DNA from 3 places in the Rhizobium sp. NLR16a genome. Region 2 is predicted to be linked to each of the others. Evidence: riboswitches for the same ligand, from Rfam matches in the RefSeq annotation. Region 2 holds a riboswitch; each other region holds the start of a gene.

Region 1 (10,065 bases), 980 kb from region 2:
AGCACCAGATACTCGCTTGCGCCCCGATCGCTCGCAAGCGTCATCAGATCATGCGGCTCGAAGCGATGACGCGTCACCGGCAGCGCCGTCAGCTTCGCATTGGCATAGCGCCGCGACGCCTCGGTGCGGGCGATACGGTCGGCCGTCAGCGGCAGGATCGCGCCATAGAGCCATTCCGGGCTGCCGGACATGAAGATGATGCCCTCGGGATCGGAGACGAAGATCTTGTATTCGCCGCCGCTCCAGGAGGATTCGATCATGTCGATATCGACCTTGAAGACGATGACACCGCGAATATCCGCGCCGACCCTGATCGGGGCAGAGAAATAGTAGCCGCGCTTTAGCGATGTGGTGCCGAGAGCATAAAACCGCGCCTGCCGGCCTTCGATCGCCTCCTGGAAATAAGGCCGGTAATTGAAATTCTGGCCGACGAAGCTCCCCGGTCCATCGTAATTGCTCGCCGCGATCGTCTCCCCGTCCGGCTTCACCACATAGATGTCGGAAGATTTTAAGAGCCCGTTGATCTCCTTGAGATAGAGATTGGCCGCATCACGCAGTGCCATGTCGTCGGGCGCGCTGACCAGTTCCTTGATATCGTCGTGATCGGCGATCAGCGCCGGCAGCGCCTCGTAGCGGTTGAGGTGGCCGCTGAGCGCCGAGACGGCAAGGCGTAGCGCCGTTCCCGCCTGAGCGGAAGCCTCCTCCATATAGGCGCGCGTCGCAATCGCGCTTCCATAGGTGAAGAAGGCGAAGATGACGAGCGGCACCAGCAGCAGCGCCGCGGTAGCACGATATCTCGAAGACAGATCCGGCTCCTCCCTTTCTGCCTTCACTCCCCAGCAAGGCATGCCCGACGGCCCAGTCTAATGAGGCAAGCGAAGATTTCCAAGAGCTCGCCGAAACTTGACACTCGGCAGGGACGGATGTCCTATTGCTGCACCGCAAGGAGACCCGTTCATGAGCGACGACCAGACGCCCGCCGACAGCAAGCTCACAAACTCCAAGCGCCGCTGGGCATCCGAGGGCAAGTTCCTGACCGGCCGCATCAGCCGTCCCGAGGCCGAGCGCCTGCCGCCCGGCCAGCACCTCGTCAAGAACTGGCCGGTGCTCGATCTCGGCCAGCAACCGGTCATTTCAACCGGGAGCTGGCGGCTTGAAGTACGCGGCCTGGTCGAAACGACACTCACCCTCACCTGGACGGAATTCCAGGCGATCGAGCAGAGCACCAGGATCAGCGACATCCACTGCGTCACCACCTGGTCGCGCTACGATAACAAATGGAACGGCGTTTCGACGCGGGATCTGCTCGATCGCGCCATGCCGAGGCCGGAAGCAGCCTACGTGATGCTGACGAGCTACGACGGCTACACCACCAATCTGCCGCTCGCCGATTTCGCCGCCGAGGATGCGATCCTGGCGACCTCCTGGGAAGGCCTGCCGCTGACACCGGAGCACGGAGGCCCGTTGCGGCTCGTCGTGCCGCATCTCTATTTCTGGAAGAGCGCCAAATGGCTGCGCCGCATCGAGTTGATCGCCGCCGACGAGGCCGGCTTCTGGGAAAAGAACGGCTACCATATGTATGGCGATCCGTGGCGCGAGCAGCGCTATTCCGACGACTGAGCCTTCGGCCGCGAGACGCGACGAAGCGCGAGAACGGCCAGACCGAACAGAGCGGCCAACCCCGTCAGTGACGCCATGCTGGCAGGATGAAGCGGCACCTTGCTCCAGCTCGGCTTGATAATATCGGCGGTGTTGAAAGCCTCACCGCTGAACTGGCAGGTGATGAAGGCAAGTCCGCGGCCCGCCATGTCGGCGTCGATGGCCGAGATGATTTCGCCCGCCGCGGGTGCCTCTCGCGGCATCTCACGCATCGCCATCAGCACGGCTTTCGTCGCCGCGAGATAGGCATGGGCGCATTCGTTGAAAGGGCTTTCCTCGTCCGTCACGCTGCCCGGCATCCGGCCCCAGAGGCAATAGGAATACTGGATTTCCGAGTAGTTCAGGACACGCCGGAACGATTCGTTCGTATCGGCCGCCCGCGACGCCAGCATGCTGATGCTGCTGCGATACTCCGAAATGACCGCCATCTCGCCGTGGGAAATTGCCGGAATATCGAGCCCGGGATGAGAGCCGCCAGAGTTGCTCCCATGGGCGAGAGCATTTCCGATAAACATTGGCAACAGGCTCGCGATGAGACCGAGAAAAGCAAACCTGCCGATATGCCGCATCACCGGAACGCCGGCCGCAGACCGCTCTTGGCGGCAAGACGTCTTTCGGCCAGCGCTCCGAAAACCAGACCGAGCGTTGCCCAAAGGATCGCGTGCATTCCGAGCGTGGTCGTGCGGAACCGCCAGAGCACCATCGCCGAGAAATTCTCGGGCACCTCATTGATCGGCGGCAGCAGATAAAGCACGAAGCCGATGAAGACGAGATAGGCGACGCCGGCGATAATCGCGCCGTTCCAGCGACCGAAGCGCTCGCCAAGGCGGCGCGACAGCGCGATCGCGGCAATCAGCGACGCGAGCGAAACAACGATCATAAGGAAGAACAGTTCGGTCCTGGCGCCGATCGTATCGGGATTGCCGACAGCCGGCGGGTTGGCCGGATATTTGATGGCGGGAACGAGCACGACCGCCACGAAGGCGGCAATGGCGATGACGGCCGAGGTGCCGCGCGCCGATAGGCTGCTGAAGCGGCCGTGCACGAAGGCGAAGGCGAGCGAAAAAAGCCCGCCGACGGCGATGCTGTAGGCCATGACGCCTGTGAAAAGGCCGAGGCCGGCCTGCGTGGCCCGGCTGACGATTTCAGGTTCGGCAGCTTCGCCCGCCGCCTGGGCGCTCGCTTCCTCGAAGGCGATTGCCGCATCGACCAGCGGCTCGCCGAAGGTATGGGCGAAGGCGAAAACGAGGATGCCAGCAATCAGGCCCGCGAGCATGCCGCGAAGCAGAAGCTTTCCAACCATGTCAGTATTCCCCCTTGTCGCGCAAAACTGTGCAGCGGTTTTGCGATAACGACATGCGTAAAACAAAGACCTAAAGCGCGAGAAGCGAATCCGAAAGATCGCGATGCGCTTTAGTGGCAGGGAAATCCGAGGAGATGGCGGCCGTCATGCACGAATTCGTGCACATACATGCCGTTGAACAGCGCCATCGCGCCCTCCTCGGTGCCGACGAAATAAAGAACGATGAGCATCAGCAGACCGCCGAAGATCGCCCAGGGAAGGATTTCCCCTACAGGGATCGGCGCCGGCGCCGCGACAGGCGCGAAAGTGGTGTCAGACATGTATTCCTCCGGAATGACGCGTTCAGTCGAAAGAGTGTTGTGCGGCAGGGTCTGACTTCCAGCGTGAAGAAGTTTCGACACGCTGGTCACAGTGGCGCGACCGCGCCGGATTTCCACCGGCTTCCAAACCCGCAACAGCACGGTTATATCTGCACGCCGAAGAGACTGTCAACGAAACTTCACGAAGCCGGCAAAGGCCGTCCCCATCCCGTCATCGGAGATCAGAACAATCGTGAATATGCGCCTCACCTGGATCTGCCACGGCGCGACGTCGGCGAACCGCAAGGCCCAGTTTCCGCTCGACGAACCGCTGGAAGAAAAGGCCGTGGAAGAAGCAGCCAGGATGGCCGCCCTCCCCCACGCCGATCGTATTGTCACAAGCCCCGCCATGCGCGCCCTCCAGACGGCTGAGGCGCTCCGTCTCGAAGCGCAGATTGATCCGTCGCTTCGAGATTGCGACCATGGCCGCTGGGCTGGCAGGCCGATCGAGGCGATCGAGGCGGAAGAGCCGGAAAACCTCACGGCCTGGATGACCGAGCCGGGGGTGGCCCCTCACGGCGGCGAGAGTGTTTTCGACCTGCGAAAGCGCGTCGCTGGCTGGATGGATGCCCAGTCCGCCCGAAGCGGTCACGTGATCGCCATCAGCCACGCGGCCGTCATCCGGGCTGCAGTCGCCCACGTGCTTCAGGCGCCACCCTCCTCCTTCTGGCTGAGCGACGTCGAGCCACTCGCCATCCTTCGGATGACCAGCAACGGAAGCCGCTGGTCGCTGCGCTTCCAGCATTAGAGATTCCTTATTTTATCCAGCCTTGCACAAGCAAATCGCGTCATTGCTGTTGAACCCGGTTTTGCGGGGACTACTTCCTTGTCCCAAGGAGATGGAAGAATGACATATGATTGGAGTGGAGAGCGTACACGGCGCCTGCGGTTGATGCGCGTCGCCACGTTCACGGTTTTGGCCGGTCTCATCCTCAGCGTTCCGCTGCTGATCGTCACCGCCTGAAGCACTGGAAAAGGCGAGCGATGCGTCAGCACGCTCGCCTTCGTTCTTCTGGGCATCTTTTCGGCCCAATCACCTGTAGCAACATTCTTCCTGAACGGGACCGGCGAAACAGCCGCAGTGCCGGTCCTGGCCGCATCGCAACGCTATCCGTCTGCCGGCGGCTCACCGCAAACCGCCCCCTCCGATAATTCGCCTTCTGGTTTCAACGAACATTTCAGACTTTCGTGATATCTCGGCGCGGGTGGAGTTGGAGAAGGCATAATGCCGGTGTTTTTCCAGAGCAGAGCCGGAAGGCAATGCATGTCGATCGTCGGTTTGGGGATTACCCTCTGGCTCCTAGCTACATTGCTGCGGTTCGACGACAGCCTGGTTTCCTTCATGACCGCTTTCCGTGAATACGGCGCCGACAAGCTCGTTCTGGGACTCGGCATCGCCGGCACCATGAGCTTCATCTACTCGGTGCTGCGTATTGCCGATCTGCGCAAGGAAATGGAACTGCGCGCCGCCGCCCAGGCAAAGGCCGACTGGACGGCAACGCACGACCATCTGACCAAGCTGCCGAACCGCTATGCCTTCGAGCGCAAAATCCTCTCACGGCCGGTCAGAAGCGACGAGGCCGAAATCGAGGAATGGAACCAAAACGTCACCATCTTCTCCGTCGACCTCGACGGCTTCAAAAAGGTCAACGATCTCGTCGGCCACAAGGGCGGCGACGTCTTGTTGGTCGAAGTTGCCAAACGCATCTGCGCGCTCGGCAATGCCGATTGCGTCTACCGCTTCGGCGGTGACGAATTCATCGTCGTCGCCTTTGCCCTGACGACACAACGCGAGGAGCGCTTCGCCAAGCTGCTGATCCAGGCCGTCACCCGCCCGATTCATATCGATGGTTTTGCCGTCGAAGTCGGCGCCAGCGTCGGCTACGATCGTTGGGTCGAGGGCAGCGAGCCGCTGGAAGACGCCGCCCACCGTGCCGATCTCGCCATGTATGAGGCCAAATCACGCGGCCCCAACCATCATCTCGTCTTCGAAAATTCGATGCAGGATAGGGTAACGGAACGCGCCTCCTTGGAAACCAGACTGCGCGCCGCGATCGCCAATAAGGCGATCAAGCCTTTCTATCAACCGCTGATTGATCTGAAGACCGGCCAGCTTTGCGGTTTCGAAGCCCTCGCGCGCTGGATCGGCGAGGATGGCGTCAACATTCCGCCGACTGTTTTCATCGACATTGCCGAGGAAACCGGGATGATCACCGCCTTGTTCGAGGATCTCCTTGCGCAGGCCTGCAGCGATGCGCTCACCTGGCCGGAGCATGTCACGTTGTCCTTCAACGTCTCGCCGGTGCAGATGGAAGACAGGCTGCTGACGTCACGCATCCTCAAGGTCCTTTCGGCAAGCCGGCTACCGCCGCAACGCCTGGAAGTTGAGATCACCGAAAACGCGCTGATTCAGGATCCCGCTATCGCCGCCGTCATTCTCGAAGAGCTGCACGCGGCCGGCATTCAGATCGCTCTCGATGATTTCGGCACAGGCTATTCGAGCCTCGCCCAGCTCGCCCGCTACCGCTTCGACAAGATCAAGATCGACAAAAGCTTCATCGCCACCTATCGCGATGACGAACGCCAGGAAAAAATCGTCCGCGCCATGCTTGGCCTCGGCAGAAGCCTCAATATCAAGACGACTGCGGAAGGTGTCGAGGAGCATGGCCAGCTTGCCTTCCTGCTGCAGCTCGGCTGCGACATCGGCCAGGGTTACCTTTTCGGCAAGGCGATGCCCGCCGCCGAGGCGAGCATCTTCATCCGCGATCGCAACGTCAATCTGGCGTCAACGGCCTGACCCCAGCTTATTTCAACAGAACCCAAGCTTTTGCGTCCCGATCGGCCGCCACGCACCGTCTTGTTGCGCACGGGGGGCTATTGCAGCTGGAGCTCTTGCCGCCATTGTGCCGCCAATGCTCAATGACCGCACGTGCGAGGTTGACAGGCGTGGGGATCGACCGAAGCAAAGGCAACCGCCAAATGATGCCTTTCCAGCGGGAGTTTCGGCGCTAGGTTCGCCCATCGTGACGACTGCGCGGGCTCTCTGAAGACATGTCATTCCCCGACCTTCTCCTGACCTTCAATGCCGGCTCATCGACTGTGAAGATCGGGGTCTTCTCAATTGATGACGCCGGGGCACGACGCCTCGGCAAGGGCGTCATCGATCTCCGCGCCGAGCCGCTCTCGCTTGACCTGACCAAGGGATCGCAGACATTCGACATGCCGCTGAAGGCGGAGGTGACGGACGATCTGCACGGAGTCATCGACGAGACCTTCACGCGTCTCGCCGATCATTTCGATATGGCGGCCGCAGCCGCGGCCGGCCACCGCGTCGTCCATGGCGGCGAGCGCTTCACGAGCGCCGTCGCGCTTGATGACGCCGCCACCGATGGGATCGAAGCGCTGATCCCGCTCGCACCCCTGCACCAACCGCAAGCGCTGCGCTTCATCCGCGCGCTCCGCCATCTGAAGCCACATCTTGTCCAGACAGCCTCCTTCGACACGGCCTTCCATGCCACGCAGGACGATCTCGTGCGCCGCCTCGCCATACCCCGTTCCCTGCATGAGGAGGGCATCAAGCGTTACGGCTTCCACGGACTTTCCTACAAGTTCATCGCCAGTGAACTCGCGCGCAAGGCGCCGCATGCGGCAAAGGCTGTGGTCGCCCATCTCGGCAGCGGCGCCAGCCTCTGTGCGATGGAAAACGGCATCAGCCGCGATTGCAGCATGGGCTTTTCCACCCTCGACGGCATCCCGATGGCGACACGCCCGGGCTGGCTCGATCCCGGCGTGATCCTGCATCTGGCAGGAGAGAGAAAACGATCGCTGGGTGAGATCGAGGATCTGCTCTATCAACGCTCAGGCCTGCTCGGCGTTTCCGGCATCAGCGCCGATACGCGCGATCTGTTGACGGACGGACGGCCGGAAGCGCGCCAGGCGATCGATCTGTTCATCCTGCGCATTGCCGGCGAGATCGGCCGCATGGCGGTAACACTCGGCGGCCTCGATACCGTCGTCTTCACCGCCGGCATTGGCGAGCATCAGCCGGAAATCCGCGCCGGCGTGGCGAAACGCCTGTCCTGGCTCGGCCTTTCGATTGATGAAAAGGCCAACGCCGCCCACAGATTCACGATCAGCACCGGGGAAAGCCGCATGGCCGCCCATGTCGTTGCCACGGACGAAGAACAGGTGATCGCCGACGAGGCGCTGTCCGTTCTCCGCGTCCGCTGATCCAGATCAATGGCGCGCTCGCGCTAACGGCTAGAACTGACGTTGAACGCGTTTTCGAACGGGAGAAGCCCCATGGAAAAGCATGTCTCGACCGCCGCCGCCCTGACCGATGCTGAACTCACCCTGATCGATCGCTACTGGCGGGCGGCCAACTATCTGTCGGTCGGCCAGATCTACCTGCTTGCCAATCCGCTGCTGCGCGAGCCGCTGCAGTCAGAGCACATCAAGCCCCGCCTGCTCGGCCACTGGGGCACGACACCCGGCCTCAACTTCATCTATGCGCATCTGAACCGCCTCATCCGCGCCCGCGATCTCGACATCATCTACATATGCGGCCCCGGTCACGGCGGGCCGGGAATGGTCGCCAACACCTATCTCGAAGGCACCTACAGCGAAATCTATCCCGATATTACCGAAGACGCCGAAGGGATGCGCCGGCTCTTCCGCCAATTTTCCTTTCCGGGCGGCATTCCGAGCCATGCGGCGCCGGAAACACCGGGATCGATCCACGAGGGCGGCGAACTCGGCTACGCCCTCGTCCATGCCTATGGCGCCGCCTTCGACAACCCCGACCTCACCATCGCCTGCGTCGTCGGAGACGGCGAGGCCGAAACCGGGCCGCTCGCCGCCAGCTGGCATTCCAACAAGTTCCTCAATCCCGCCCGCGACGGCGCCGTTCTGCCGATCCTGCATCTGAACGGCTACAAGATCGCTAATCCGACCATTCTCGGCCGGGCCGGTGACGACGAGCTCAAACGTCTTTTCGAAGGCTACGGCTACGAGCCGTTTTTCGTCGACGGCCATGAGCCGCGCGACATGCATCAACAGATGGCTGCGACGCTGGATCAGCTCTTCGACCGCATCCGTGGGATTCAGGAGCAAGCCCGCAGCGGCAAGGCTGCGGCGGGCTGCCCGCGCTGGCCAATGATCGTGCTGCGCAGCCCCAAGGGCTGGACCGGTCCGAAAGAGGTCGACGGCAAGAAGGTGGAAGGTTTCTGGCGAGCCCACCAGGTGCCGGTCTCCAACTGCCGCGAGAATGAGGGCCATCGCAGGATTCTCGAGGACTGGATGCAAAGCTACGATCCCGAAGATCTGTTCGATGCCGACGGCCGGCTGAAAACCGACCTGCGGGCGCTGGCCCCCGTCGGCAAACGCCGCATGGGCGCCAATCCGCATGCCAATGGCGGCTTGTTGCGCCGGGAGCTCGATGTTCCCGCCATAGGCGACTATGCGGTTGACGTCGGCAGGCGCGGCAGCGTCGCCGCCCAATCGACCGAGATCCTCGGCCATTACCTGCGCGATACGATGAAGCTCAACGCGGAGGCGGCAAACTTCCGCATTTTCGGTCCCGACGAGACGGAGTCGAACCGCCTCGGCAGCGTCTTCGAGGTCACCAACCGCGTGTGGATGGAGGATATCGAACCATATGATATCCATCTCTCCCGCGATGGACGCGTCGTAGAGGTGCTTTCCGAACATCTCTGCCAGGGATGGCTGGAGGGTTATCTGCTGACCGGGCGGCACGGCCTCTTTTCCTGCTATGAGGCCTTCATCCACATCATCGATTCCATGTTCAACCAGCACGCCAAATGGCTGAAGGTGACGCGCGAGATCGAATGGCGCAAACCGATCTCATCGCTGAACTACCTGCTGACCTCGCATGTCTGGCGCCAGGACCATAACGGCTTCAGCCACCAGGATCCGGGGTTCGTCGATCTCGTCGCCAACAAGAAGGCCGACGTCGTCCGCATCTACCTGCCGCCGGATGCCAATACCCTGCTCTGGGTCGGCGATCATTGCCTGCGCACCTATGACCGCATCAACGTCATCGTCGCCGGCAAGCAGCCGGAGCCGCAATGGCTGTCGATGGACGAGGCGGTGAAACATTGCGAAGCCGGCATCGGTATCTGGCACTGGGCAAGCAACGAGGAGGACACGATCTCGCCCGATCTCGTCATGGCCTGCGCCGGCGATGTCCCGACGATGGAAACGCTCGCCGCCGTCGATCTCCTGCGCAAGGCCATTCCAGAGCTGAAGATCCGCACTGTCAATGTCGTCGACCTCCTGGCGCTGCAATCCAGTGACCAGCATCCGCATGGCCTTTCCGACGAGGCCTTCGACGCGATCTTCACCACCGACAAGCCGGTCATTTTCGCCTATCACGGCTATCCCTATCTCATTCATCGTCTGACCTATAAGCGGGCCAACCACGAGAACATCCACGTCCGCGGCTTTGTCGAGGAGGGAACGACGACCACGCCATTCGACATGACCGTGCTCAACCAACTCGACCGCTACCATCTCGCCATCGAAGCCATCGAGCGCGTGCCGGGCCTGAAGGAGAAGGCGAAAGACGCGCTTGCCGCCTTCCACGGCAAGCTCGCGGAGCATCACGACTATGTCAGGGAATACGGCAAGGACATGCCGGAGGTGCGGGACTGGACGTGGCCGGCGGCGTGAGCCATTCGCGACTGACGCGCGCGATGTGAGATGACCGAATGCCCTATGGCCGGT
Region 2 (10,065 bases):
CGGCAACGGCCGCACTGTCGACAACCGTAATGACGCCGTCGACGGTCACCTGGGTGCGGATATCAGGCCAGTTGAAGGCGGAGACCAGCGGCTGCGGCAGGGCGAGGCCGGAGGTTTCGATGACGATATGGTCAGGCCGCTGTTCGCGCTCCAGGAGCTTCGTCATCGTTGGAATGAAATCGTCGGCGACGGTGCAGCAGATGCAGCCATTGGTGAGCTCGATAATGTCGTCCTCGCTGCAATTCTCCGCGCCGCAGCCCTTCAGCACCTCGCCATCGACACCGAGATCGCCGAATTCGTTGATGATAAGCGCAATCTTTTTGCCGCCGGCATTGGTGAGCAGGTTGCGGATCATCGTCGTCTTGCCGGCGCCAAGGAAGCCGGTGATGACGGTTGCGGGGATTTTCTGCTGGATCATGGAACTTCAACCCTTCATTTTCAGCGGCAGACCGGCCGCGATGAAATAGACTTCGTCGGCCTGCGCCGCGATTATTTGGTGCAGCCGTCCGGCATGATCGCGAAAATCGCGCGCCATCCGATTGTCAGGCACGATGCCGAGGCCAACCTCGTTGGAAACGAAGACCAGCCGCGCCTTGGCGCCAGGCAGGAAATCAGCGAGCGCGGCAAATTCCACAGCCATCTCGCGCTCCGCCATCATCAGGTTAGTCACCCAGAGAGTCAGGCAATCGACAAGCACAATGCGCCCCTCGCCGTCGATCGCGGCAAGCACGCCGAGAAGATCGAGCGGCTCCTCATGCGTCGTCCAGGAAGGGCCGCGATCGGCCTTGTGCTGGGCAATACGCGTCTGCATCTCCTCGTCCCAGGCACGGCCGGTGGCGAGGTAGTGGCGCTCGTCGCCGCTTGCCATAACGACATTTTCGGCAAAACGGGATTTGCCGGAACGGGCGCCGCCGAGGATGAGGGTGTGGGAGGGGGCAGCCGTCATGCCCAGACAGTCCTATGACCGGATGCGGTACCCCGCCCCACCTCATTCCTGTGCTTGTCATAGGAATCCAGCCACGGCGCGTCGGCGCCGTGAATAATTCTATGCTGCCGTGAAGGGATTCTCCTGTGCCCAAGGACTTGGGCCCGCTGGATTCCTGTGACAAGCACAGGAATGAGGGAGGAAAGGAAACTCCTTCCCAGCGGCCCCGTGCCGGACGGCGGCGGCATCTGCAAGTCACCTTCCAAGCGCACCACCAGAGGCGGCGCTGAATTCAATCGTTCAGCCAAAACAACCTCCGTGCTGGCAGCGGGTCTCTTGCCCAGGGTTGGGCTTTTCGCCCGGCACGGAAGGCAGGTCTCCTGGCTCGCGGTTATCGGCGGCGATCGGGGCGAACCGGAAGTCCGGTCGCCCCTGATCGTGCCAGCGGATCTGCCTCGCCTTCCCGGCTGCCTCGGTGAAAAGGTGGACGATTCGTAGAGATAGAGGCGTCCGACCCCGGTTGATCACCATGCATTTCCAGTGGCTTTTCCGGCATGCCGCCCACCCCGCCCGCCTGCACGATTGCAGCCCGCCGGCCGAAAGGGTTCGATGCCGGATGGAAGACCCTGACCGCTCTACAGTCGCGGGGTCGGCTGTGATGAAGGCGCCCGATGTGGGTCCGCCCCGTCACATTCCCTTTTCATCCGGAAGGCGAAATGCCGATCCGGAACCATCCGTTATCCCTGGGATGGTTAGGCAAGCCGGGGGGTGAAGTCAACCGACCTTCGCAACCGCTCCAGCTCCAGACTGCGCAAAAGATCGGCCAACACCACTGACCCTACCGGAAATATCGTCTATTATCAGCGGCTTACGTCATAAATATTTGACCCGACCGTCGGCTTTTCGCCGCAATTGCGTTGCAAGGCGACTGCACCTCCGCCCTTGACCCGGCCTCTCATCGCCTAGTTGTCTAGCCATGCTTATGAAATTGGATCGGCGCCGCCTGCGCACGCTGCGTGTTTTCTTCGATCCGGGCCGGCTGCGCGCCCTGACGCGCCGCAGCGAAGTTGGCTTGTCGCTGGCAGGCGCCATCGTCGGCATCGCCTCGGGTCTTGCCGTGACCGGCATGAGCTATGTCTCCAACGAGTTGCACCAGCTAGTTTTCGGCATCGCCGACAGCGAAAGGTTGAGCGCGTCGGTCATCGAGGACAAGATGCTGCTGCTTACCGCCCCGGTCATCGGCGGTACCCTGCTCGGCCTGCTGCTTCTGGTCCTCGCCAAACGGCGCAAGAAACCGATGGTCGACCCGATCGAGGCGAATGCGCTGCATGGCGGCCGCCTCTCGTTGACCGACAGCATCATCGTTGCCGTGCAGAACCTGATCTCCAACGGCTTCGGCGCCTCCGTCGGTCTGGAGGCCGGCTATACCCAGCTCGCCGCCGGCATTGCCTCCAAATTCGGCCTCAAGCTGCAGCTGCGCCGCTCGGACCTGCGCATACTCGTCGGTTGCGGCGCGGCCGGCGCCATCGCCGCCGCTTTCAACGCGCCGCTGACGGGCGCCTTCTACGCCTTCGAGCTGATCATCGGCACCTACACCATCGTGTCGTTGACCCCGGTCGTCGTCTCCGCCCTCGTTTCAACCCTCATCGCAAGGTTGCTTGCCGAGGGCGATTTCACCATCGATATCGGCAGCTTCGGCTCGGTCGTGCCGGCCGATTATATCCCGGCGCTGCTGCTCGGCGTCTTCTGCGCCGGCGTTGGCATTCTCCTCATGCAGGGCGTGGCCTTCGTCGAGGAGGTGGCGCGCAAAAGCTCGATTGCCCCGCCCTTTCGCCCGGCGCTCGGCGGCATTATCGTCGGGCTTCTGGCGATGATTTCGCCGCAGGTGCTCTCGGCTGGCCACGGCGCGCTGCATCTGAACCTCTCCCGCGACGTGGCAATCCCGGCGCTGATCGGTCTCTTCCTCCTGAAATCCCTTGCCTCGGCGATCTCGATCGGCTCCGGTTTCAGAGGCGGGCTGTTCTTCGCCTCGCTGTTCATGGGCGCCCTGCTCGGTAAGCTCTTTGCTTATTGCGGCCCCTATTTCGCCGATGCGACATTGACGCCGGTCATTTATGCCGTGGTCGGGATGAGTTCCCTGGCGGTCGCCGTCATTGGCGGGCCATTGACGATGACCTTTCTGGCGCTCGAAATCACTGGCGATTTCCCGATCACGGCACTGGTTCTTGCCGCCGTCATCACCTCCTCGCTCGTCGTGCGCTCGACCTTCGGCTACTCCTTCGCCACATGGCGCTTCCACCTGCGCGGCGAAAGCATCCGCAGCGCCCACGACGTTGGCTGGATCCGCAATCTGACGGTGAACAAGCTGATGCGCGCCGACGTTAAGACGGCAAAGGCCGATATCTCGCTGGAAGACTTCAAGAAGGCCTTCCCGATCGGCTCAACCCAACGCGTCATTCTCGTAGAGGAGAACGAAAAATATGCTGGCCTCGTGCTGGTGCCCGAGATCTACGCCAATCCGACCGACGCCCAGGACGAGAGCCAGAGGCTTGCCGATTTCGTCCGCTACCGCAATGATTTCCTGCAGCCGCAGATGAATGCAAAGCAGGCGGCGGCGATCTTCGACAGGAGCGAAAGCGAAGCGCTCGCCGTCGTCAACAATCTGATCGAGCGCAAGGTGGTGGGGCAGCTCAGCGAAAGCCACACGCTGCGCCGCTACAGCGAAGAACTCGACCGGCGCCGCCGCGAGGTGTCGGGCGAGATTTGAGCGAGCCTAAGAAGCGGCGCGGGCAAGCCTGTAAACGTCGGCTCTCTTCGAAACGCCGCGCAGATCGAAAGCGCCGAGATAGTCGCAGGGCACGGCGCAGGTCGCTGCGAAGCTTTCTGACAGCAGCAGGGGCTGCTCAAGCGTTCCGCACAGCTTTTCAAGCCGCGACGCCTCGTTGACGGCCCTGCCGATCACGGTGAAGTCCAGCCGGCCCTGGGCGCCGACATTTCCGTAAAAAACCTCGCCGAGATGCAAGACGACATCAATACCGATATCGGGGCCACCATCCAGCGTCCGTTCGCGATTGAGCTCCTCGTTTGCCCTCAGCAGGTTCTGCGCCGAAGCCAATGCGGCCTTGCAAGCCCTTTGCGGATCCTCGGCGTCCGTCGGAAAGATTGCCAACACGCTATCGCCCATGAACTTGAGGATCTCGCCGGAATTTTCCTCGACGTGCCGGTCGATCAGTTCGAAGTGCTCGTTGAGAAAGCCGACGATCTCCCCCGGCTGATAGGCCTCGGTCAGCGCCGTGAAGTTGCGGAGGTCGGCAAGCAGGATGGCAGCATCGATGGAGCCGCCCATTCCCCTGCGGGTTTCACCGGCAAGGATGCGCGCGCTCGTCCTGGCGCCGGTATAGACGGCGAGGATATCGGTCGCGGTCTTGGAAACCGCGACACGGTAAGCGGCAAGCCCCAGCGCTGGGAAAAGCTCATCGATAATCGCCAGTTGATCATCTGAAAATCCGCCCGGAGAATCGCTCGTCAGAGAGAAACCGAGCCCGCGCAGCGCGACTTCCTTCGGGAACTCGAAAAGATTGACCACATGGTCCGTGCCACCGGCAAGCGCAAATTCGTAGAGCTCGCCATAGTGGAGACCCTCGCCTTTCGCCAGGTTCCACCGCCCCGTCTTCTCACCGCGGTTCAGAAGATAGAATATCGGCGTCTTCTCGAAGTTGCGCTCGGTCTCGCTGCCGTGCTCCGCATTCTCGAGAACAGTCTCACCGCCCCGCATGAAATTGGCCGCGACGCCGCGATACATCGGATGCAGGGACGGCATGCGGATGCTTGCCCGCCAGATCGGAAACCCGTCCGCAATCAGCCGTTCACACAGGCCGGCGACGAGATCACCGATATGCTCGCTGGTGATTCCCTGCTCTATAACCCACTGGATATGATCTTTAATTTCCAAGCCTCCGCGTGAGGATCAACAACCTTTTATTAGCCTGCTTCGCATCGCGATTCTACTCTTGAGCGAATTAAGTAATGCAGCACGACCGAAGATGCGCCTATCCCCTGAGACTCCGACCTCCGACCAACGTGTTTTCGAGCGGGCCTCTCTCGGCCTTTCTGATTGGCAGCGAAATCCGGTACTCTCAAATGGCTCCTTGCGCGACCTTCTTCAAAGCGCCGCACCTGAGACGCGAAACCGCAGGCGCAGCCTTGATGGGTGGCGGCTAATCAATCAGCCCGGCCAGCCAGTGTGGGTCGAGGCAACGTTGCAATTCCCCGGCGATCTCATCGAGCGCCTGCTCCACGCCTTGACGATAATTCGTCCGCCCGCCCGATAACCCAAAGCTTTCCAGCAGTCGGGTGCGGTAGGCGTCACTGCCGAAGAGCCCGTGCAGGTAGGTGCCCATGATCCGGCCGTCGGCCGAAAGCGCCCCGTCGGGCGCACCGTCGATGATCGCCGAAGGCCTGATACAATCCGGGCCGCCGGTGACGCCGAGATGGATCTGGTAGCCGGCAAGCGGCACGTCATATTCGGTCGAGCGGGCCTGGTTGTTGCGCACGGTCTTCTCCGACGCCATCTCGGTCTCGACGTCGAGCAGCGCCAACCCCGGCGCCTCGCAGGTTCCGCCCTCGATTCCCAGCGGATCGCGGACCGCGCGTCCGAGCATCTGGTAGCCGCCGCAGATGCCGATCACCCGGCCGCCGCGCCGGACATGCGCCGCAAGATCGCGGTCCCAGCCTTGAATTCTGAGATCGGCGAGGTCCGCTATCGTCGATTTCGAGCCCGGAAGAATGACGAGGCTCGCATCGGCAGGCAGCCGCTCGCCTGAGCGCACGAATACCAACTCGACATCCGCCTCCGCCTTCAGCGGATCGAGATCATCGAAATTGGCAATGCGCGGCAGCATCGGCACGGCAATCTTCAGCGCCCCGGCACCGCCCCTCGCCAGTCGCTCGAGGACAACCGAATCCTCGGCTGGCAGGCGCGCGGCAGCCTGCAGCCACGGCACGACGCCGAAGCAGGGCCAACCGGTGAAACATTCGATGGCGCGGATGCCGTCGTCGAAGAGCGAGACGTCGCCGCGGAACTTGTTGATGAGATAGCCCGCGATCATCGCTCTATCGCCCTCATCGAGGATCGCCTGCGTACCGACCAGCGAGGCGATGACGCCGCCGCGATCAATATCGCCGACGAGCACGACGGGCACGCCCGCTTTCGTCGCAAAGCCCATATTGGCGATGTCGCCGGCTCTGAGATTGATTTCTGCCGGCGAGCCGGCACCCTCGACGACGACGAGATCGGCGCCGGCAGACACCTTTTCGAAGCTTTCGAGCACGGCGCCGAGCAGTTGCGGCTTCAGCCGCTGATAATCCCGCCCCTTCGCCTGCCCGAACACCCTGCCCTGCACGATGATCTGGCTGCCGCTTTCCGATTGCGGCTTGAGCAGCACCGGGTTCATATGCACCGAGGACGGCGTGCGGGCGGCGAGCGACTGCAGCCATTGCGCCCGGCCGATCTCGCCTCCATCATCGGCGACCGCCGCGTTGTTCGACATATTCTGCGGCTTGAATGGCCGCACGGTGAGCCCGGCATTGGCCGCCAGCCGACAGAGACCCGCCACCAACACCGTCTTGCCGACATCCGAGCCGGTTCCCTGCAGCATGATCGCTCTTGCCATGGCGGCCGCCTTTCCCTAGGGCACCGCGCTTCCGAAAATCGATTCAGATTTTCGGGCCGATGCACTAGCCGGAGGCCTACAATGGCCGCCGATCCCGGGTCAAGACTTCGGATATTCTCGCGAAAGCGCGAAAACCGCGCATGGCCTTGGCTCTGCGCGGTTTGCCGAAAACTCAGGCGTCTTCGCCCCTACACGGCGAAGCTCGCTTTCTCCGGTACGCACTACCTGAACCGGAGAAGCAGCGGTCGTTGCCGCTACATCCCAACTGATAACGGCACATTCTTACCGGAGAGTTATTGAAGGCTTACGCAAATGTTAATTTTGACTTTTTTTGATCTGCACGGCGGAATTTCCGCCGCCACTGCGCCGGCGTTCCCAGACGGCGTCAATTTTCGATCTGGGGAAATAATAGCTGCGAACTATATTCTTCGAATTCAATAATTTAGTTCCGCAACCACGAGCAGAAGACGGTTGATTTCTCCGAGCGAACGCGTAGGCTTCGACAAAATAAGCCATTGCTAAACATGGTCTGCGACGAGTTGCCGGAGCCGGTGGGACGGCGCCCGTGAACGGGAAACGCCTGTTGCGGGATCGCCCCAGGTGAATCCCGGCAGCACGTTGTCTAAGAAGAATTCGGGGAAGACGATGAAGACGCTTTTGATTTCGGCCGTCTTTGCCGCGGCTCTTTTGAGCGCGATCGTGCCGGCCGAAGCCGCCGAATGCGGCAAAGTATCGATCGCCGAGATGAAATGGGCCTCGGCCGGCATTGCCGCAAACTTCGACAAGTTTATCCTGGAAAACGGCTACGGCTGTTCCGTCACCATCGTCGACGGCGACACCCTTCCGACCTTCGCCTCGATGAATGAGAAAGGCACCCCCGATATCGCATCGGAATACTGGATCAACTCCGTCAGGGCTCTGCTCGATCAGGCCGTCAATACCGGCCGGCTGGTGCAGGGCGCCGAGATACTCGCCGATGGCGCGGTCGAGGGTTGGTTTATCCCAAAATTCATTGCCGACGCCAATCCCGATATTCGCTCGGTCGAGGACGCGCTGAAGCACCCCGAGCTCTTTCCTGCCGAGGATGATCCGTCGAAAGGCGCGGTTTACAACTGTCCCGCCGACTGGAGCTGCCAGATATCGACCACCAACCTCTTCAAGGCCCTGGCCGCCGACAAAAAGGGCTTCGAACTTGTCGAGACCGGCAGTCCCCAGCGGCTCGATGCCTCGATCGCCCGGGCTTTCGACAATAAGATCGGCTGGCTCGGTTATTACTGGGCGCCGACCGCCATCCTCGGCAAGTACGACATGACGCGGCTGAGCTTCGGCGTCAGTCACAACAAGGCCGAATGGGATCGCTGCACTGCGGTTGCCGGCTGCATCAGGCCTGAGCTCAATTCCTATCCGGTCTCGCGCGCCTTCACGCTGATGACCAGGTCTTTCGCCAGCCGCGCCGGACCTGTCACGACCTATCTCAAGACCCGCAAATGGGACAATGAGACGATCAACCAGGTGCTCGCCTGGCAGGATGAAAATCGCGAAAGCAATGAGGATGCCGCTATCTATTTCCTGCGCAATTACGAGAACTTGTGGGTGAAATGGGTGCCCGCCGATGTAGCCGAAAAAGTCAAAGCGAGCCTATAACGGCAGATGGCACCTACCATCGGACGATTCGAATGACAGGCAACGTTCCCTTTCCCGACCGCGATACCGTTGCGGAAAAGCTCGCCGCGCTATCGGAAGCCGATAAATCATATCTGGCTTTGCTCATGGAAAATGCCGCCCAGGACGACAACCTGCTCGACGGCCTGCGGCGCCATCTCGACCTTGCGGCGAAGTCGCATTTCCTGAACTCGCTGAAGCTTGAAAACCTTGGATCATGGCTCGGGACCCAGGCGCCGGATCGCCTGCAGATACGACTGATGGAAACCGCTCGCTCGAGCCAGCATCCCGCCTACCAAGCCTTCCGGACCGGTCTCAGCCGATCCGGCGGCCTCGAAAAGGCATATCCTCCGGTGCCTTGATCCGGCCGCGGATGGCCCGTTCAGCCCGGCAAAGCTGCCGGCCGATTACTTCCTCGCAGCCCTGTCGACCGAGCGACCGGCGTCCTGTGTGGCGTTGACGGCGTTCGCCGTATCTTTCCCCATGCCGCGGATCGTGTTGCCGCAGGAGGAAAGAGCAAGAAGAACCATGAAGGCTGCGGCAATTTTGGCCGTTGTCGTCATTTCGAATATCCTTGTTTGAAATCAACCCCGAACGGCACTCGTGCCATCCGCGCCGATAACGCACAAAGGAACAAAAGGTTCAGCGGGAGAAAGACGTCCTCAGGCGGCGACCGCCTTCGCTCTCTCGGCGAAAGCACTGCGGATGCTGTCGGCCACCGTCTCGATCGGTCCAGACATCTGCGAGGCGGTCAGCAGCCGGATATCGAAGGAGCCGAGCTCCGGCAGCCCTTCCTGCAGCCCGAGGATCGACATGTCCTCGCTGACATAGGAGAGCGGCAGCGGCGCGATGGCGAGATCGGAAAGCACGGCGGCGCGTTGCGCCATCGTGTGGCCGCTGAGATAGGCGACGCGATACGGCCGCTTGTTGCGTTCGAGCTGCGATAGCGCCTCCTGGCGCCAGATGCAGCCGTCCTCCCAGATCGAAATCGGCAGGGGATCGCGCCGATGCGCCGAACCGCACCTTGCGCCGGCCCAGACCAGCCGCTCGCGAAACACCACTTCGCCACCGGTCGGAAACGGCCGCGTCGCGCAGTTGATCAGCGCCAGGTCGAGCCGCTGCTCCTCCATGCGCTTCTTCAGCCCGACGCTCATGTCGATCGTCACGTCGACCATGATGCCGGGATAGCTTTCGGCAAAACTCTTGAGGATCCTCGGCAGCAGCCGCTCGCCGATATCTTCAGGCGCGCCGAGCCTGACGACACCGGTGAGCTCCGGCATGATGAAGCGCGACACCGCCTCGTTCGACAGGGCGAGGATGTTGCGGGCGTAGGAAAGCAGCATCTCGCCGTGGCGTGTCAGCGTCACCGAGCGGGCGTCGCGCAAAAACAGGGTCGCGCCGAGCTGTTCCTCGAGCTTCTTGATCTGCATCGACACTGCTGACGGCGTGCGGAACACCGCTTCGGCGGCAGTGGAAAAATTGCCCGTCTCGGCGATGGCGACGAAGGTACGCAGCACATCGTTGTCAAGCAAAGGAATGGGACGGCGAAAGGGAAGGCTCATCGTCGCATCTTTCAATTTTTCTGATCTTTAACCGCATATCATTTTGTTTGATTGAATGTCAATCGCTCCCCATAGTCAGCGTGTCGCCAACTAGCGCAGCAAAGGAGGCTCGACATGGCGCAATCAAGCACCTGGAATATCCTACAAGCCCTTTCAGCATTCAAGTCGCATCGGCGCAGGGATGCGAACCACGAACATGCGCTGCGGGAGTTGAAGCGATTTCCGTCGCACCTGCTGGCTGATT
Region 3 (10,065 bases), 140 kb from region 2:
AGAGCACCTGCTCTATCTCGCCGAATACAAGCGCCGGCAATCGGCGCCGGGCGTGAAGATCACCAAGAAGAACTTCGGCCGCGACCGGCGCTATCCGATCACCAACCGATTCCGCGATCGCTGACGTAATCGACATATCGGGGAGGCAATATGCGAAGCTCGGTCGAGATCTACAATGTCAGGACGGGCAGGGCTCGCGAGGTCTGGCAGACGGACAGGCTGGTGGAAGCGCCGAACTTCTCGCCCGATGGTTCCTATCTCCTGCTCAACGGCGACGGGCTGCTCTTCCGGCTGCCGCTCAATGGCGGCGAGGTAGTCAAGGTCGATACCGGCTTTGCCGTCAACTGCAACAATGACCATGGTATCTCGCCTGATGGCACCGAGATCGTCATCTCCGACAAGACCGAATTCGGCAAGTCAGCGATCTATATCCTGCCGATCGAAGGCGGCACGCCGCGGCTCGTCACTCAAAACCAGCCATCCTACTGGCACGGCTGGTCGCCGGACGGGCGTCAGCTGGCCTATTGCGGCATTCGCGACCACCTCTTCGATATCTATACGATTTCCGTCGATGGCGGCGTCGAGACGCGGCTGACCCATGGCGAGGGCCGTAACGACGGGCCGGATTATTCCGCCGACGGGCAATGGATCTATTTCAACTCCAGCCGCACCGGGCTGATGCAGATCTGGCGCATCCACCCCGATGGCACGGGTCTCCAACAGGTGACTTCGGATGATCAAGGGAACTGGTTCGCCCATCCGTCACCCAGCAATGACAAGGTGCTGATCCTGTCCTACGACCCATCGGTTTTCGACCATCCGCGCGACCTCGACGTGCGGCTGCGGCTGATGGATATGGACGGCGGCAATCTGAAGACGCTGTTCGAGCTTTTCGGCGGGCAGGGCACGATCAACGTGCCCTGCTGGTCACCGGATGGTGATGAGTTTGCCTATGTCAGGTATTTTCCGGTGAGATCTTGAAAGCGGCGCACCGCCATTTGATGATGGGGCGGTGGTGGCCTTAAGCCGGTGACGCAACCCTTCTGGAATAGGCATTGGCCGCGCTGGAGAAACACGACGATGCCTTCAACATTAGCCACATGGCTGCGCCTGCAGATAATTCTTGTCCTGATCCTTGCTTCCCAGGTATGGCAGCGGCAACGGCTCCGTGCCGTGACAACACGTTGGCGAAAGCCAAGGTCGTGGTCGAGGCACGTGTGAAATCGCTCGCGATCGGAGATCCCGGATTGCTGCTACCGAAAGATTATCCGAAACGGGTGATCCGGGTCGACCTAGAGATCGAGAAGGTCATTAAAGGCAACTTCATCGGCAAGGAGGCGACATTGTATGGTATCGCGTATCCCCCTCCAGAAAGGCTCCTTGAGCTATTAATGTCTTTGGCAACTGGTACGGGTGGACAAGACACCTTCGAGTGGGAGCTTTCGCTCAAAATTCCCCATCGACATTTCACGGTGGCAGCAGCCTTGATGCGCCAGCATGCCACAAGGCGTCAGATAATGATGGGGCGGTGGGGACAGGTTGTTCTCTATAGGGCTTCGCCATCTGATATTGTAATGAGCAGATAGGTCCCGCCAATGAGATTAAAGGAAGTCGATCGTGCGCGCTGCATTGTTCGGGACATTAGCCATCATAACCTGCTGTCCTATTTTACTCTTTGCCGCGTTTCCGGTGGAATACCTACGGTTGTTCGGAAAATACCAAGAGTCTCAAAATCTAAATCAGATGGCGGTTCCCATCGCCAAATTCTATATTCAGAACGATATAAGATATGCTTGCGGTAATGAGACGTACTTCAGGAATTATAATGCCATGAGCTTTTTCGATGACCTGCCGCTTTCGCCGGAAGAGGAGCTTATGCTCCAGTCACAGGACAAGATTGCGCTCTTGTTTTTAAGTGACGTCGTTTATGACCAGAATGAATATCTCGACTCTATCCGAACCGTGACCGCTTATAATATGGTCGTCGCCTCTAAGTGCCTGCACAGGCGCACGTCGTGAAAGGTCGAAACGAGCTGGTTCACAAGTCCATGAGTGCCGGCGAAGGCGCGGTCGAAGTGCTGGCTTCCTATGGTCTGGTCAAACCGGAACCATGGGGCGGCTTCTGGACCGATGAGGGCCAGCGTCTTTTGGACGAAGATTGACCTGTGAATGGGCGGCGGGATATCTGCCCGCCGCGCTTGATGCTGTCTGTCAGGCTGCGACGGCTGCCTTGCGCCGCTCGCGGGCGGATTGCGCCAGGTCTTCCAGCGTCGTCACCGACATATCCCAGTCGATGCAGCCGTCGGTGATCGACTGGCCGTAGACTAGCGGTTTGCCGGGCACGAGATCCTGGCGGCCGGCGATGAGGTTGCTTTCGATCATCATGCCCTTGATGTGGCGATTGCCGGCGGCGATCTGTCCGGCGACGTCCTTGACCACCCGTGGCTGGTTCATCGGGTCCTTGCTGCTGTTGGCATGGCTGGCGTCGATGAGGATGCGGGGATCGACGCCAAGCTTGACGGCTTCGCCGACAACCGCTTCGACATCAGCCGCCTCATAATTCGGGCGCCTGCCGCCGCGCAGGATGATGTGGCAGTCCTCGTTGCCCTTTGTCGAAGCGATGGCCGCCTGGCCGTCCTTGGTGACGGCCGGGAAGTGATGCGGCTGTGAAGCGGCCAGGATCGCGTCGAGCGCGACGCGTGCGCCGCCGTCGGTGCCGTTCTTGAAGCCGATCGGACAGGAGAGGCCGGAGGCGAGCTGGCGGTGGATCTGGCTCTCGGTCGTGCGCGCGCCAATCGCGCCCCAGCTGACGAGGTCGGCAATGTATTGCGGCGTGATCGTCTCAAGGAATTCGACGCCGGCGGGAAGGCCCATCGCGTTGGTGTCGAGCAGCAGGCGTCTCGCTATTCTCAGCCCTTCCTCGATACGGTAGCTGCCGTCGAGATGCGGGTCGTTCATCAAGCCTTTCCAGCCCACGGTGGTGCGGGGCTTTTCGAAATAGACGCGCATGACGATTTCCAGATCGCTTGAGAAGCGCTGTCGCTGCTCGGTCAGCCGCGAGGCATATTCGCGCGCGGCAACCGGATCGTGGATGGAGCAGGGGCCGATGACGACGATCAGGCGGTCGTCTTCACCCTTGAGAATCTGGTGGATGGCATTGCGATTGCTGGTCACCGTCTCGCTGACTGAAGCGGTTCGGGGGATTTCCGCAATGATATCGGCGGGTTTGGTCAGCGGAGTGATCTCGAGGATACGCAGATCATCGATGGTATCGGACACGGCATGGCTCCTGTTTGGTCATACCGTGCGGACAAAAAAGCCGCCAGGTAGACTAGCGGCTGTTCGGGTGGTCGTCGCGTCGAATTCAGTTACGCACGGACCCGCATCCGCTGAGAGCAGCGGTACGAATAAAATCGCGAGGCGTAGATTGAAGTCGTGGACATGGCGCGTATGTAGCGTCGCCGCCGTCCATTGTCACGCAAAATTTGCAAGCTGAAATCACCGTTCAAGGGAGCGGCTTCCTGGTTCGGGAGGCAAAGCCTATGGCCCGGAAGCGTCCACTTCCGGGCCATATGGTCTATAATTCGCGCGAAAAATGCGCATGCCGCAATCAGAGGGCGTCGACGTTCACGCCGACGGTGACCGCGCCGATCGGCGTTCCCGCTTCGTCCGAGATCGTGATGCTTGCCTGCGACTGCAGTGTCTGGGTCGATTCGTCCTTTTCGATCTCGTCGACAAAGACGGCATCCTTGCCGGCGCCGAAGGACTTCTGGAATTTCGCCTCGTCGCCCTGCCAGTAGTCGGAGGTGACGTCGCTTTGACCGACATTCAGCCCTTTTGCGTCCATGACAAAGATCTCGGTAATCTTGCCGCCAGACGCTTCTTTCTTCGCCTGAAGGAATTTCGACAGCTGATTGCCAAGCACGCCATCGATCATGGAATGGTCGGAACCGTCGACCTCGCCACGCCATTTCTTGTCGAGAGCGTCGATGTCGGCTTCGCTCAGCTTGGCGTTCGCAGTGTCCTGCGCCTTGATGGCCTCGATGATGGCGGGATCGTTCAGCCAGGGCTTCACGTCGCTCTTCACGTAGTCGGCGATAGGGGCAAGCTTGGCATCCTCAGCCATCGATACGCTCATGGGCGCGACGATAGCGGCAGAGGTGAAAAGCAATGCGGTCACAACTCTCTTCATAACTGTTCCCTTCCTGTGATCAGTTGCTGAAAAATAAAGTCTCGTCGGGGGGGCGGCGTCAGAACTCCTCCCAGGCACCGGGAGAAGCGGCAACGGCTGCATTTCCTGCAAGCCGCGGCACGACGGTTCTGGTTTCCGGACGAGATTGACTGGCGCTCGGCTGGACCGGCCTGGGCTGACTCGCCAAGGATGCGCCGACGAGGAACCGGCCGGCCGAATCCTGCAGCCGGCGTCCCTGCGACAGCAGCTCTTGGCAGGCCGCGTTCGTTTCTTCGACCATGGCCGCGTTCTGCTGCGTCGCATGATCCATCTGGTTGATCGCGCCGTTGATTTCCTGCAGACCGGTCGCCTGCTCGCGATAGGACTGAACGAGGGTAGCGATGCTGTCGCTGATGCGGTTGATCTGCTCCTCGATCTTCAGGAGAGCGTCGCCAGTCTCGTTCACCAGCCCGACGCCGGCAGCAACCTCTTGGCCGGAAACGTTGATCAGGTTCTTGATTTCCTTTGCCGCATTTGCCGAGCGCTGGGCGAGTTCACGAACCTCCTGTGCGACAACCGCAAATCCCTTGCCGGCCTCGCCGGCGCGTGCGGCCTCGACGCCGGCATTCAGCGCCAGCAGATTCGTCTGGAATGCGATTTCGTCGATGACGCCGATGATGCGGCCGATCTGACTGGAGGAGGTTTGGATCCGGTCCATCGCGCCGATCGCGTCGCGCACCACCGTCGCCGAGACGTGAGCACCTCGCTTGGTTTCCTCGACCAATTGTCCAGCATTTTCAGCCCGCTGCGACGATGTTTTGACTGTCGTCGTCACTTCATCTAGTGCCGCAGCGGTCTGTTCCAGTGCTGCCGCCTGCTGTTCGGTCCGTTTGGCCAGCTGATCTGCGGAGGAAGCCAGCTCGCTCGATCCGCCCTCAACCGCGACGGAAGCGATCTTTATCTCTGTCAGCGCGGCTGCGACGGCCTGGACCATGTTGTTGAAGTCCTGCCGCAATTTATCGAATTCAGGGCCGAGATCGGCAAGCTGGATCGAGAAGTCGCCGGCGGCCAGTCTTTCCAATGCGTTCGCAAGAGTGGTCATCACCAGCCGTTGCCTGTTGCCGGCTTCTTCCGTCAGCAATGCGTTGCGGGCCCGTTCGGCGTCGAACGAGGCGGTCTGCTCGGCAGTGACTTGCTCTCTTTCGACCTTTGCGATCGCCTCGTGACGGAAGACCTCCAGCGCACGGGCGAGGAAGCCGATTTCGTCGCCATTCTCCTTGTAGGCAACGGAGGAGGCGAGGTCGCCATTCTGCAGCGCGCCAATTCGTTTGCTGAGGATCCTGAGCGGCCTGCCAACGAGGCTGCGCATGGCGAGGAGGAAAGCGATGACGGCGAGAACGGTGATGGCGGACTGCGTGAGCAGCGAAACGAGGACCTTCTGGCGGACTTCGGAAGTGATTTTTTCGACAGACCAGTTCGTGACGATGTAGCCGGTTGTCTTGCCCGACTTGTCCAGCGGCAGCGGCGCGATAATCGTGACCAAACCGGCGGACATTCCGCTGTCATTGATCGTCGTTTTGTCGGGTTTTGCGCTGAGGCGGGTCGCCAGGTCGGCCGGCGTTGGCAAACCGGAAACGCCGTCGCGGGTCCAGCTGTCGACGGCAGCGAGCTCTGCGTTGAATGCGGCAAATTGCACAAGATCGAGCGAGGGATCGTCACGATACAGCGAATAAGCCTCGCGAACGGCGTTCGCCTTGCCCCATTTGACGCCGCCGGCGGCCAGAGATGCAAACTGCTCCGCATCCTTGGACCAATTTGCGTGGGCGCCATCAACCAGCGCCCGGGTTTCATACATCCATGTATAGGTGGCCAAGGCGGAAATGCCGCAGAGATTGACGGCAACGATAATCGCCGCCAGCTTGGCTGTCAGGGGCATCGTTTTCAAGAATTGGAACATCCGTGGAGCCTGGAATTGCGGCTCGGTCGACCATCTTCGCGACCGGCACATCAGCGCGGCATCGACGCTGACGGTCACATCACGAGCGCTCATGCCCATGTCGGAGTTTGCGACCCAAAACGCGCAAAGGCAGTGTGGATTTGATGTGTGAATAAATCATAAAGTAGAGGAGGATGGGCGGGCACACAGAGGCTGTTTCCTCCTGCGACCAAAAGATCGCCGAGGAGGGGGGTGTCTGCCCGGTGATCCGCCCCTCGATCAGCCATATGCAGCCTGGTTTCAGGTTCGGTCTGCGTGCACTTGCCGCCGCGTCGTTTTCCTGAAATAGATGCGGCGTCAGGTGCCCGCCGTCCAGGCGGGAGAATCGGGAATCCGGTGCAAGGCCGGAACGTGCCCAACGCTGTAAGGCCGACGTCTGCCGCTTCATCGCGCCACTGGCTTTTGCCGGGAAGGCTGCGGCAGATGGATGAAGCCAAGTCAGAAGACCGGCCTGGCGAGATAGACCCAACCCGCGCGGACGGCGGGCGGTTGCGTTGTTGGGGATTTGACGATGCGACCCTTTGCTGCGGATGCCCTTTCGGCGGCGTCCGGTTTTTCGCTGGCCGAGCGCGAAGCCGTGTATCACGCGATCATGACGCGGCGTGACGTGCGCAGCCAGTTCCTGCCCGATCCGTTGCCCGACGACGTCGTGGCGCGGCTCCTGACAGCCGCCCATCATGCGCCGTCGGTCGGCTTCATGCAGCCATGGAATTTCATTCTGGTGAATAGTCCAGCTGTCCGTGCGCGCGTGCGCGACGCCTTTGCCAAGGCCAACGAAGAGGCGGCGTCGATGTTCGAAGGCGAGCGGCGGCAGGCCTATCGGTCCCTCAAGCTCGAAGGCATCGTGGAGGCGCCGCTCGGCATATGCGTGACCTGCGATCCCACTCGCGGCGGCAGCGTGGTGCTGGGACGGACGCACAATCCGCGGATGGATTCCTATTCGACCGTTTGCGCCATCCAGAACCTCTGGCTTGCGGCCCGCGCCGAAGGGGTCGGCATCGGCTGGGTCAGCATCTTTCGTGAAGGCGACCTGAAATCAATTCTCGGCATACCCGAGCATATCGAGGTGGTCGCCTGGCTATGCGCCGGCTTTGTCGATCGGCTTTATGATGAACCGGAACTCTCGGTCAAAGGCTGGCGGCAGCGGCTGCCGCTCGAGGAACTGGTTTTCCACGACGGATGGGGACGCAACGACCCTTAGCAATTACTGCTGTTGTGGTTGCGGGCCCGGCGTCGCCGGATTGGCAAGGTCGATCGAGCCCTGGTCGCCAGCAAGGAATTGCGGGCCGACCTGACGGACCTTGTTCTGCGTGGGGTCGTAGGGACGTTCGGGAACGGATGGCTGCGGCGGGACTGCTGCTGCCGCAGTATCTTTCGCCGGCGGATTGGTGCGGACCGTCGTGATCGAGCCCTGCTGCGGCGGTTCGCCCAGGGTCTGCTTGCCGCGCATCTCCTCGTAATAGGCGGTCAGATTGCAGGCGCAGGTATTTTTCTCGCCGGGAGCGCGGTTCTTGTAGGCAAAGGCGTTCTTCATGGCGCTATAGGGCGCGCCTGTTGCGACCGAGATCATGTTCGAGGCTTCGGTGCTGGTCACGTCGCGATAGAAGAGCTCGGTCTCGATGCCGGGGCACATCTTGGCGCAGGTCTGCGCATCGCGGCCGAAATCGACCGAGGTGGTGTTCGAGCTGATCGGGAAGAAGCCGCCGTCGCAGCTGCGAACGCAAATGGTGCTGACCGGCGAAAACATTTCGGCCCTCGGCAGGCCGTAAAATGGATCGGCCTCTTCACCGCCGCCAAGCGGGATGAAGGTGTCGGTGCGCATCGCCTGTTCCTCGACGCTTGGGGCAGGATCGCTGGCGCTGCGCTCGGTCGGGGCATAGAAATTGTCGCTGCTGCAACCATTGCGTTCGAGGGCCGCCGTCAATTCCCGGCGCGCGTCGTCATCGCCGGCCTGGCTGCGCAACTCGTCGCGCTGATCCTGGAGATAACGGATATTGTCGACCATCCGGGCTTCGGCATCAGAAAGCTCGGCGCAAAAATCGGCATTCTCGCCGCCGATCACCACCATGCTACCCGAGGTGCAGCCATAGCTGCGCAGATCGTTGCGGACCTTGCGCAGCTCGAGGTTCTGCTCGGCGATTGCGCTGGCATATTGGCGCGCTTCCTGCCCGTTATTGTTGCCGATCGATCGTGGTAGGTCGGCCAGGCGACCACGCAGGTCGTTGCAGACGGCGCTGCTCTGTGCGGCAGCCGGCGATGCCAGCGCAAGCACAAGAGCAAGAGACAGGTTTCGGCGTTTCACGGCATCGTCCGGAAGTGAGAAAGTGTCGATCGGTCAAAGGTGGCGTCCATTCGCCGTACCTTGTCTCTTAAGGTATTTCTCTTAATAAGCTTGGATCAATTCCTAGCGCATTTTCGGGATTTTATCCAGAAGATGCGGGCAACAGCGTTGCCCCGGCGACGGACACTGCAGCCGTTAACAGCAGTTCCCTTCTTCATCCGAATTGTTATTCTCCCAGCTCGCTCCTGCTGGGGATTGGTTTTCACTGGGGATAAAGCAAATGCGCTACATGCTGATGCTGCATGCGGACGAAGCTGCCGGGAAGTCCATAGCGCCCGAGGACATGGCGCGCTTCATGGGCCAGATGTATGCCTATCAGCAAGCGCTGGAGAAAGCGGCAGCATTCGTCTCCAGCAATGCCCTGGTCGGTTCCTCTGAGGCGAGTGTCGTTCGCGTTCAAGGGAATGACGTCAGTGTTCTGGACGGCCCTTATGCGGATGTTCGCGAACAGTTCGGTGGGTACTTTATCATAGACGTTGCCGATATGGACGAAGCCAACAAATGGGCGGCGCGCTGCCCTGCTGCGTCCTGGGGAACGGTTGAGGTTCGTCGCATCAGGGATGCGTCGGAACATGCAGGATGACGGTTTCGGGTTCCACCGTTGCCCGAGGTGTAGCAGAGCGAGTGGCGCGCGAGAGCTATGGTCGCCTCGTCGCCTATCTTGGCGCGCGCTTGGGTGATATCGCGTCCGCCGAGGATGCGCTCGCGACTGCGTTCCTCACGGCTCTCGAAAAATGGCCTGTCGATGGCGTGCCCGATAACCCCGGTGCCTGGCTGTTGACGATCGCGCGCAGGCGCGAGCTCGACGACTGGCGCAAGGACAAAGTGAAGGCGAAGAGCGCCGATCGTCTTACCCTCATCGCCGAGGAACTCTCGGCAGCGGCGGAAATGGATGAGGAAATTGCGGACAGGCGACTGGCGCTCATGTTTGCCTGCGCACATCCTGGCATCGATGCCTCCGCGCGAACGCCGCTGATCCTCCAGACCGTGCTGGGCCTGACCGCTGCAGACATCGCCGCGCGGTTTCTCGTCTCTCCGAGGGCCATGGGCCAGAGGCTCGTAAGAGCCAAGGCGAGGATCAGGGATGGGAAAATTCCGTTCCTCGTGCCGGAAAAGGAGGAACTATCGCACCGGCTGCCGCCGATACTCGCCTCCATCTACGCCGCCTATACCAGCGGGTGGATGGACATCGACAGGGCGGAAGCGCTTGGACAAGAGGCAATCTGGCTTGCAAGCGTGGTTGTATCCCTGCTTCCGCATGAGCCGGAGCCGAAAGGTCTTCTTGCGCTGATGCTTTATACGGAGGCGCGGCGATCATCCCGCAGGGCCCCCGACGGTGCATTCGTACCGCTGGATAGCCAGGATGTCGGACTTTGGGATCACGATCAATTGCGCCTCGCCGAGGGTCTCCTGCGAGAAGCCAACGCAAAGGGTCCGACTGGCCGCTACCAGATAGAGGCGGCCATCCAATCTGCCCATGTCGCGCGCCGTTTGAGCGGCATCTCAAACTGGCAGGACGTCGTTTCCCTCTATGACGTGCTGGGCAGGATTGCTCCG

Evidence for each region. Region 2 has a riboswitch for cobalamin ahead of cobU (bifunctional adenosylcobinamide kinase/adenosylcobinamide-phosphate guanylyltransferase). Riboswitches for the same ligand answer to the same signal wherever they lie in the genome.
Region 1: linked by a shared signal. The riboswitch ahead of J7U39_RS01585 (CbtB domain-containing protein) and the one ahead of cobU (bifunctional adenosylcobinamide kinase/adenosylcobinamide-phosphate guanylyltransferase) in region 2 are both predicted to bind cobalamin.
Region 3: linked by a shared signal. The riboswitch ahead of bluB (5,6-dimethylbenzimidazole synthase) and the one ahead of cobU (bifunctional adenosylcobinamide kinase/adenosylcobinamide-phosphate guanylyltransferase) in region 2 are both predicted to bind cobalamin.

What each region holds. Positions count from the first base shown of each region.
Region 1 is NZ_CP072865.1:342,706-352,770, reverse strand. Features, by position in the region: gene J7U39_RS01605 (sensor histidine kinase) at 1-848, opposite strand, end outside; gene J7U39_RS01600 (sulfite oxidase-like oxidoreductase) at 958-1,620, shown strand; gene J7U39_RS01595 (hypothetical protein) at 1,605-2,174, opposite strand; gene J7U39_RS01590 (CbtA family protein) at 2,228-2,962, opposite strand; gene J7U39_RS01585 (CbtB domain-containing protein) at 3,073-3,282, opposite strand; cobalamin riboswitch at 3,308-3,458, opposite strand; gene J7U39_RS01580 (histidine phosphatase family protein) at 3,515-4,069, shown strand; gene J7U39_RS01575 (bifunctional diguanylate cyclase/phosphodiesterase) at 4,547-6,118, shown strand; gene J7U39_RS01570 (acetate/propionate family kinase) at 6,373-7,551, shown strand; gene J7U39_RS01565 (phosphoketolase family protein) at 7,624-10,011, shown strand; gene J7U39_RS01560 (helix-turn-helix domain-containing protein) at 10,055-10,065, opposite strand, start outside.
Region 2 is NZ_CP072865.1:1,324,817-1,334,881, reverse strand. Features, by position in the region: gene cobW (cobalamin biosynthesis protein CobW) at 1-418, opposite strand, end outside; gene cobU (bifunctional adenosylcobinamide kinase/adenosylcobinamide-phosphate guanylyltransferase) at 425-946, opposite strand; cobalamin riboswitch at 1,278-1,675, opposite strand; gene J7U39_RS06300 (chloride channel protein) at 1,902-3,692, shown strand; gene J7U39_RS06295 (adenylate/guanylate cyclase domain-containing protein) at 3,699-4,787, opposite strand; gene J7U39_RS06290 (cobyric acid synthase) at 5,143-6,597, opposite strand; gene J7U39_RS06285 (glycine betaine ABC transporter substrate-binding protein) at 7,243-8,241, shown strand; gene J7U39_RS06280 (hypothetical protein) at 8,274-8,621, shown strand; gene J7U39_RS06275 (entericidin A/B family lipoprotein) at 8,667-8,822, opposite strand; gene J7U39_RS06270 (LysR family transcriptional regulator) at 8,922-9,821, opposite strand; gene J7U39_RS06265 (hypothetical protein) at 9,936-10,065, shown strand, end outside.
Region 3 is NZ_CP072865.1:1,464,239-1,474,303, forward strand. Features, by position in the region: gene J7U39_RS06960 (NAD+ synthase) at 1-124, shown strand, start outside; gene J7U39_RS06965 (PD40 domain-containing protein) at 151-981, shown strand; gene J7U39_RS06970 (hypothetical protein) at 1,056-1,586, shown strand; gene J7U39_RS06975 (hypothetical protein) at 1,618-2,019, shown strand; gene J7U39_RS06980 (hypothetical protein) at 2,016-2,162, shown strand; gene J7U39_RS06985 (3-deoxy-7-phosphoheptulonate synthase) at 2,212-3,279, opposite strand; gene J7U39_RS06990 (hypothetical protein) at 3,611-4,192, opposite strand; gene J7U39_RS06995 (HAMP domain-containing methyl-accepting chemotaxis protein) at 4,251-6,128, opposite strand; cobalamin riboswitch at 6,450-6,637, shown strand; gene bluB (5,6-dimethylbenzimidazole synthase) at 6,679-7,368, shown strand; gene J7U39_RS07005 (DUF2865 domain-containing protein) at 7,372-8,469, opposite strand; gene J7U39_RS07010 (YciI family protein) at 8,729-9,091, shown strand; gene J7U39_RS07015 (DUF6596 domain-containing protein) at 9,088-10,065, shown strand, end outside.